DNA from 2 places in the Microbulbifer salipaludis genome. Region 2 is predicted to be linked to the other one. Evidence: predicted binding sites of a transcription regulator. Region 2 holds the regulator's gene; the other holds the start of a gene.
The links. The regulator sigma-54, encoded in region 2, starts transcription at its own class of promoters, with help from an activator protein. The targets are predictions, from matches to a motif close to TGGCACANNNNTTGCNNT.
Positions count from the first base shown of each region.

Region 1: a site for sigma-54 is predicted at 2,671-2,688, ahead of JF535_RS09350 (HAD-IIB family hydrolase). Genes of this name have one in related genera too.

Region 1 is NZ_JAEKJR010000002.1:883,010-887,403, forward strand. Features, by position in the region: gene JF535_RS09340 (alpha-amylase family glycosyl hydrolase) at 1-405, opposite strand, end outside; gene JF535_RS09345 (glycosyltransferase family protein) at 472-1,695, opposite strand; gene JF535_RS09350 (HAD-IIB family hydrolase) at 1,721-2,599, opposite strand; gene sppA (signal peptide peptidase SppA) at 2,976-4,394, opposite strand, start outside.
Region 2 is NZ_JAEKJR010000002.1:506,841-511,234, forward strand. Features, by position in the region: gene ptsN (PTS IIA-like nitrogen regulatory protein PtsN) at 20-481, opposite strand; gene hpf (ribosome hibernation-promoting factor, HPF/YfiA family) at 536-829, opposite strand; gene JF535_RS07790 (RNA polymerase factor sigma-54) at 999-2,474, opposite strand; gene lptB (LPS export ABC transporter ATP-binding protein) at 2,708-3,433, opposite strand; gene lptA (lipopolysaccharide transport periplasmic protein LptA) at 3,518-4,063, opposite strand; gene lptC (LPS export ABC transporter periplasmic protein LptC) at 4,050-4,394, opposite strand, start outside.

The DNA of each region.
Region 1 (4,394 bases), 380 kb from region 2:
GGTACTGATGCGCAGGATATCGTTCCAGTCGCCCAGTGGCGGATCCACCTGTTTGTAGGCAGAAACGGCGAAACCATCGTCACTGGTGTAGGGGAAGAACGGCAGTATGTGCACCGTATTGATCAGCATTGGGAAGTGCGCCTGCAGAAAATGGTGCAGGGTTTTCAGGGGCGGCTGATGGTCACTGATGATGCTGTTGCCGTAGGTAATTACCGCAATGTCGGTCTGGTCCCACAGGTTTTTATGGGCCAGGGGACTTTGGCAATCTTCGTCGAGCCGCATGGTATGCACCAGTTCCTGGGCGATCGGTTCGATCTCCAGGTCCGGGTAGATAAACGTCAGGTGGTCCACCACCTTCTGGTGCAGTACCTCCTTGATCGGCAATGGCGCGTTTGAATGGCTCACGGTCTCCCCCGGTTTCCCTGCAGTGATTGAGTCTGGTTAGTTGGCACCCGATAACAGGTTGGGCAGTTACCCGTTGTACTCCTCATAATCCGCCTCGACCGCCTGTTTCAGCCGCTCGAGAAAACCGGGCTCGGCGCTGGTGATCCGGTTCCAGCTGGGAATAAACGGGGTTTCCATGGGGTTGTCGAGAAATGCTTGTCCCGCCTTAACCAGGTTGCTGGCGAAGAGCTCCACGGTCTGCTCCTCTTTATGAATATCAAAATTCAGGCCATTTATGATGGCATCGTTGCGGTAGGTTTCGACAAAGTCGAGCGCGATGCGGAAGTAGGTAGCCTTGATACTGCGGAAGGTCTCCGAAGAAAACACGGTGCCCTGGGTGGCGAGCTTGCGGAAAAACGACTTGGCAATATCGATGGACATCTTCGACAGGCCACAGTCCTCATCGTCAAAGGAAACATCCTGGTGTTTGTGGTCGTAGGCGTGGGCGATATCCACCTGGCACAGTCGGTTGGTGGAGTAATTGCGGTACATTTCCGACAGTACGCCGATCTCCAGGCCCCAGTCACTGGGAATGCGCAGGTCGTTGACCACGTCGCGGCGGAAGGAAAACTCACCGGCGAGGGAATAACGGAAGCTATCCATGTATTCCAGGTACTTGGTGTGTCCGTAGATTTTTTTCAGGGTACGGATCAGTGGCGTGACCAGCAGCCGGCAGACGCGGCCATTGATTTTCCCGTTAGCCACGCGGGAGTAATAGCCTTTACAGAATTCGTAGCTGAACTGGGGGTTGGCGACCGGGTAGAACAGGCGCGCCAGCAACATGCGATCGTAAGTGACGATGTCACAGTCGTGCAGGGCGATGGCTTCGCCGCGGCCGGAGGCAAGAATATAGCCGAGGCAATACCACACATTGCGCCCCTTTCCCGCGTCCATGGGTGCCAGGCCATCCCGTTGCAGTTGCGCGTCCAGTTCGCGCAGGCGCGGGCCATCGTTCCACAGTACCCGCACATGCTGCGGCAGAATGCTGAACTGTTTGAGGGCATCGCGGTACTGGGATTCATCCGCTCGATCGAGGCCGATCACGATCTCCGACAGATAGGGCACTTCCGCAAGAATCTTGAGGATGCGGGGCAGGGCTTCGCCTTCCAGTTCTGAATACAGGGAGGGCAGCAGCAGGGACATGGGGCGTTGTCTGGAAAAACGCATCAGATCCGCTTCCATATCTTCCAGGCTGCGGTTGGAAAGGTTGTGCAGGGTCGTGATGTCGCCATTCTGAAAAAAGTCGGTCACGGATTGCTTCCTTTTGTACGTCTGGTTAGTTGCGCATCTGCGCGGGGTAGGGCGAGTCGGCTGCGAAGATGTCTCCAATGGCGTCCGCCCACCCCTGAGGTCCGGTCTCGCGCGTGACGAGCAGAGATGGGTGATAGGGCAGGTCCGGTGGCGGATGCGCCGGAGAGCGGACGATGATGGCGATATCGGCAACATTCAACATGTCGAGATCGTTTGGTCCATCGCCGCTGGCAATCAGCCGGCATTCGCGCCGGGTGTAGTTCTGGTAGGTTTTCTTCAGCAGGTTGGTGGCGCGCCCCTTGTCGGTCTGGCCGAGCACGTGCAGGAAGCGGCCGCCCTGCAGGGTGGAAAACCCTGCAGCATTGGCGCGGGCAGCAAACGCCAGCTTCTGCTGCTCGTCCCCTTGCCATAACAGCGGCTCGGAATAATCGCGCTGGTTGGCTCTTTCCGCTTCGTGCGTGGCCAGGCCGGTGGCGGCAACAATTTCCTCTGTGCTGGCGCTATCGAAGTTGAGGTAGGGTGCACCGTTTTTTTCCGCGTCCTTGGCCAGGAACGCGAGAATATCCTGGCGCCGTGCACCGGGCTCAAGAATCCAAAATTCGGCGTCTTCCCGTGCCAGTTCGGGCTTGTTGGGGAAATATCCCCGGGGAATGAAAATGGCCGAGCCGTTTTCCACAATAAATGGATGCTGGTTGTTGAGGGCCTGCCGCAGGACGAGCATCTCGTCGCGGGTTTTACTGCTGTTGAGGATAACGGGGATGGCGTTCACTTCCAGGGCGGCCAGGGTTGCGTCAGCGGGTTGATGAGAATAGCTGAAGTGGTCCAGCAGGGTGCCGTCGAGATCACTGGCAATAAGCCACTGAATGTCTGTTTCGGGGTGTGCCTCGCTGTGTAATTGTGTCATTCGATTCCGGGTTGATGTGTGCAAGTTATCGCTCAGTGGGCTGTACGTCAGGGCCCGCGCTTTACTATGACAATCCAAAAATAGTGCCAGACGGAAAAAAGTGAGCTATGGCGGTGCTTGTAGCCGGCTGACTGGCAAGAAATTCATCCCGTCACGTCAATGGGTGCGGTAATCCGCCTCAAAACGCCTCAAAATGGTTCGCTGCCTGCCCGTTGCAATTTTAGCTGCACAAGTTTAGTGCGGCGAGGGTGGTGCGGTCTCTGTGGGCCCTTGTATCCGGGGCGGAAGCGGCAGAGGAGGAGGGAGAGAAAGAGAAAGAGAAAGAGAAAGAGGGGGAGGCTCCGCTGCACCACAGGGTACAGCGGAGTATTTTCAATCAGGGTGCGATGCAGTGCATGCAGCGCACGTACAGCGCGCGTGGATCCTGGAAAGTTTTCAGTTCAGCCAGGGGCTGCAGGGCCGGCTGCAGGCTGCTGAACCAGGCCCCCAGCGGAAGGTTCTGCTCAACGCTGGCGGCGATTCTCGCATCGACGTTTTCCGCCAGTGCCCGCATGAGCTTTTCACCGGGGCTCAGCTCCCGCTGGATTTCCACCACCTCGTATTTTTCCAGTTCTGCCAGCTGCGCGGCATCCGCGATGGCATCCTTGAGGTTGCCAAGCTCATCCACCAGGCCCAGTTTGTGGGCGGTGCGCCCGGTCCATACCTGGCCCTGGGCAATTTTATGGATTTCCTGCGGGGTGCTGTTGCGGGCTCCCGCCACCAGCTGCAGGAACTGGGCGTAAGTGTGCTCAACACCCTGCTGCAGGATATCGGCGGCAGCCTCGGGCAGCGCGCGGTCCAGGCGCATGGTGCCGGCGAGTTCCGTGGTGCCGACGCCATCGTTGAAGATACCCAGATGCTCAAGGGAGTCTTCGAAGGTGGGGAAGGCGCCAAATACACCGATCGAGCCGGTGATGGTGGAAGGGGAGGCCCAGATGCGGTCGCCGCCTGCGGCGATCCAGTAACCGCCGGAGGCCGCCACACTACCCATGGAAATGACCACCGGGATGCCCGCTTCGCGGGTGGCCAGCAGTTCCTGGCGGATGGCTTCGGAAGCAAAGGCTGAGCCGCCGGGGCTGTCGATGCGCAGTACCAGTGCCTTGACCTCTTTCTCCCGCGCCTCCGCAATCAGTTTGCCCAGGGTAGCGCTGCCGATTTGTCCGGCGGGAGCCTCGCCATCCATGATGGCGCCGGCGGCACTGATCAAGCCAATTTTGTCGGCCTGGTGGCGCGGGTCGGGCAGGTCGGTCAGCTTGGCCTGGCGCAAGTAGTCCATTGCATTGATTGCTTTGTACTGGGACTTGTCGGCGTCACTGACGCCGACCAGCTCCTGTACTTCTGCCACTGCGGCGCGGCGGGTGAGCAGTTTGTCGACAAATTTATTGGCCAGTGCCGCATCCGCCCAACTGCCGCCCTGGGCGCGCAGGTTTTCCGGCAGGTCGGCAATGTAGCTGTCGATCGCATTGGGGGGCAGGTTGCGCAGGCCGGTCACCTGTTCGGTGTATTCGGTCCACAGCTGGTGCAGCCAGCGGGCATTGTTTTCCCGCGAGGCCGGGGACATGTCATCGCGGGTGTAGGGCTCGATAAAGTCTTTGTAATCACCGACGCGGAATACGTGGAAGTTGATTTTCAGCTTGTCGAGTGCGCTTTTGTAGTAATTGCGATAGCTGCCAAACCCGGTGACCAACAGAGAGCCCATCGGGTTCATGTACACCTTGTCGGCGTGACTGGCGAGAAAGTATTGTCCCTGGGTGAA
Region 2 (4,394 bases):
CACCGGTAGTCGCGGCCTATTATGCCGCGGCGGCGCTATTGATGGCCAGTGCGTAAAGTTCATCGCTGGTGGTGGCCGCACGCAGTTTTTCCCGCACACGGCTATCGCTGAACAGGGCTGCAATTTCGGCGAGGGTGTCCAGGTGCTCCTGGTCCGAGTCTTCGGGCACCAGCAGGGCAAACAGCAAATCCACCGGCTGGCGGTCGATGGCATCGAAGTCCACCGCCGGGGATGTGGTACACAGTACGCCGATCGGGCCAGCACAGCCGGGCAGGCGGCAGTGAGGGATAGCAACGCCTTCGCCGATGCCGGTAGAGCCAAGGCGCTCCCGGGCAACCAGCTGGTTGAAGATCGTGTCGGAATCCAGATCGGGATATTGCTCGGAAATCGCCTGGGCGATGTTGAGTAACAGCTTTTTTTTGCTGCTCCCCGCCAGATGGCAAAGGCTCAGGCGGGGAGAGAGTAATGCTTCCAATGTCATAACGTACTGATGATCTAGCGGTGCAGGCCAGCCGGTAACCTGGTTATGTTACGACTAGCGGTGACTGCGTAACTTCTCTTTGTGTTTCAGCAGTTGCCGGTCGAGTTTGTCAGTCAGCGAATCGATCGCTGCGTACATGTCCTCAGACTCCGAATCGGCAAAAATATCCTTGTTGCCGCTCACGTGAACCCGTGCTTCGGCTTTCTGGATCAGTTTGTCGACGGAAAGAATGACCTGTGTATTGGTAATCAGGTCATTGTGGCGGGAGAGCTTGTCCAGTTTGGTCTGGCAGTAATCGCGAATGGCCGGAGTAACGTCTACATGGTGGCCACTGATATTGATCTGCATGGATTTCTCCTCATCGGGTGCAACACAAATCTGGCTGGACCCCCGCACAGGGCGGCAACCCTACTAGGAAGTGCGCCAGAATGGAAGGATACACTCAATGTATAGCCATTGGTTGTACAGAAAGCGCACACACGAAGGCGAAGAGTGCTTCCATATGTGACTGCCCTCGCTAAACCAGTCGTTTTCTCTCGCTGGACGAGGGAATGCCCATGGATTCACGGTACTTGGCCACTGTACGTCGCGCGACCTTGATGCCCTGGGAGTCCAGCTCCTGAGTGATTTTGTTGTCCGACAGCGGCTTGCGCGGCTGTTCGGCATCAATAAGCTTGCGGATCAGGGCGCGGATGGCGGTGGACGAGGCATCCTCCCCGGAGTCGGTGCTCACATGGCTGGAGAAGAAGTATTTCAGCTCGAAGACACCGCGGGGCGTGAGCATGTACTTCTGCGTGGTCACCCGGGAAATGGTCGACTCGTGCATGCCGATGGTCTCGGCAATGTTCGCCAGTACCATGGGTTTCATGCCTTCTGGCCCCAGTTCAAAAAAGCCCTGCTGCTTTTCCACGATGCAGCTGGCCACCTTGAGCAGTGTCTCGTGGCGGCTTTGCAGGCTTTTCAGGAACCAGCGCGCTTCCTGGAGGTTGTCGCGCAGATAGTTGTTGTCACTGGAGTTATCGGCGCGCTTGATCAGTGAGGCATAGGCGTCATTGATGCGCAGCTTGGGCGTGGTCTCGGGGTTGAGCTCGACGACCCAGCGGTTGTGCTTGCGGCTGACGATCACATCGGGCACCACATACTGGGGCTCTTCACCGCCGAAGGCTTCGCCCGGGTAGGGGGTGAGAGTCTGGATCAGTCGCATGACCTCGCCGAGCTGTGACTCGTTGAGCCGCGTGCGGCGGGTCAGTTGGCGGAAGTCCCGCTTGCCCAGCAGGTCGAGGTGCTGGCTCACCACCAGCAGGGCCTCGGTCATCCATGGGGTCTGTTCCGGCAGCTGGCGCAGTTGCAGCAGCAGGCTCTCGCGCAGGTCGCGGGCACCACAGCCGGCGGGCTCCAGCTGTTGGATGGTCTTCAGTACGGTCAGTACTTCGTCGGCTTCCACCTCGAAGGTGGCGGCCACCTCGTTTAGGTCCGCGTCGAGGAAGCCGTTGGGGGCGATGGCGTCGATCAGGGTTTCGCCGATGAGCTTGTCGATATCCGTCAGCGGGGTCAGGTTCAGTTGCCACAGCAGGTGGTCCTGCAGGCTTTCGGAGGCCGCGTTGCGCTGTTCCAGCGCGTATTCATCGCCATCGCCGCCGGTATAGCTGCCGCCGGTGTAGATATCGTCCCAGCGGGTGTCGACTGGCAGGTCGTCCGGGATTTCGCTGTTCCAGTCACCATCGGCCGTAGACTCGCCCTGCGTCTCGCGGGCAGCTTCCTGCGCGCGGGTCTCCGGCTCTTTGGTTTCGGATTGCGCAGGGGTGTTCTGGTCCTGATGGGGCTCGCCGGTGTGTTCTTCGAAGTCGGATTCCAGCAGGGGGTTGCTGTCGAGGGCCGACTGGATTTCTTGTTGCAGATCCAGCGTCGACAATTGCAGCAGACGGATCGCCTGCTGCAACTGCGGTGTCATCGTCAGCTGTGTGCCGAGTTTTAACTGGAGTGACTGCTTCATATGGGGGTTTGCCGGCAGAAAATTCTGGCATTGGCCCGCCGCAGCAGATTTGATGCTTGATGCGGCGGCGTAAAGCTCATTTCCTGCAGACTACCTTGCGGCAAATCGGAACACAAGAGGCAGCTTAAGCAATAAGCATGCCGAAAAATTTTGTGGATCCGGTCACAAGGTTTCTGTGTGTAATGGCGGCCTACAGAATGGGGTATCGTGAAGATGAACCCCTAAAAAACCGCTCAAATGGTGAATTCGTGTCCCAGATAGACATCTTTCACCTGTTTGTTTTCTGCTACGTCTCTGGGGTCGCCGGAGGCGATGATGTGCCCCTCGCTGACGATAAATGCGGTCTCGCAGATATCCAGGGTTTCGCGCACATTGTGGTCGGTAATCAGTACGCCGATACCGCGGTCCCGCAGATGGCGGATAATTTGCTTGATATCGTTGACCGAAATGGGGTCGACACCGGCAAAGGGCTCATCCAGCAGGACAAAGGCGGGGTTGGTCGCCAGGGCCCGCGCAATTTCAACGCGACGGCGCTCGCCGCCGGACAGCGCCATCCCCAGACTGTCGCGGATGTGGGTGATGTGGAATTCCTCCAGCAGGGCCTCAAGTTGCGCCATACGCTGGCTACGGTTGAGGTCCTTGCGGGTTTCGAGAATGGCGAGAATGTTGTCCGCCACGGTCAGGCGGCGGAATACCGATGCTTCCTGAGGCAGGTAGCCAATGCCCTTGCGGGCGCGGCCGTGCATGGAAAGACCGGTGATATCTTCGTCGTCGATCATGACCTGGCCGGCATCCGCCTGGACCAGGCCGGCGATCATGTAGAAACACGTGGTTTTGCCGGCACCATTAGGGCCCAGCAGGCCCACCACCTGTCCGCTGGATACGCTCACGGACACATCCTGAACGACTTTGCGTTTTTTGTACTGCTTGGCGAGATGTAACGCTTTGAGCGTCGGCATGGCGAATTCCGCTATCTAGTGCAGTGGCAATGGCCACATCTGTCTGGTGAGTTCTGCAGGCGCTGGCCCCATGGGGCGGATGGCCTACTGGCCGTCTTCGACCGGTTTGGGGGCGGGCTGCGCTTCGGGCTTCCAGATCATTTCCACGCGCTTCTTCTCCGATTGGCCCTGGGCCTGCATCTGCTCGCTATTGAGGTCGTAATCGATGCGCTCGGCGGAGAGGGTGTTGCCGTCCCGGTCGACGAAGGCTTCACCGGTCAGCTGCAGGGCATCGGTGCTCACCAGAAATTCAATCCGCCGGGCGCGCGCCTTGACCGGGCTGGTGCTTTCTTCCACCTGCTGCTGGAAGTGAGCGGGGGTGCCGATGGCGACCACCTTGCGGATTTCGCCGCTGGCATTGCCGTGTACCTCAACCCGGTCTGCGCGGATCTGCAGGGAGCCCTGGGTAATGACCACATTGCCGCTATAGACCGAGAGGTTTTTGCTGCGGTTGGCCTCCAGGTTGTCGGCGGATACTTTCACCGGCTGCTGGCGATCATTGGGTAGAGCCTGCGCCTGCAGGCTGGCCAGCGCGACCACCGCCGCCAACGTGGTTGCGAGCAGTGTGCGGGCGGCATTAGCGGACTTCATAGCGGCTTTCCACATCGGACAGAATTTCCACCTTGTCTTGTTTTAGATCGGCGCGCAGGCCCTTGCCGGTTGTGAGGTTGGGGCCGTCGGTAATGGTAACAACTTTGTCAGTCTCGGCGAATTCTTCGCGAGGCCTGATTTCGATTTTCGGTGTCCGCAGGGTAATACCTGGCCCCGGCAGCTCCTTGATGGAGACATCCCCCTTCAGTACGACCCTTTGCCCATTGTTGTAGGCGACACCAGAGCGCGATTCCGTGCGCCAGCGGGAGTCTTCGCCCTGGTAGAACATCATGCGTGGCTCGGTGAGGTCGGCCCGATCCCGCCGCGCAAA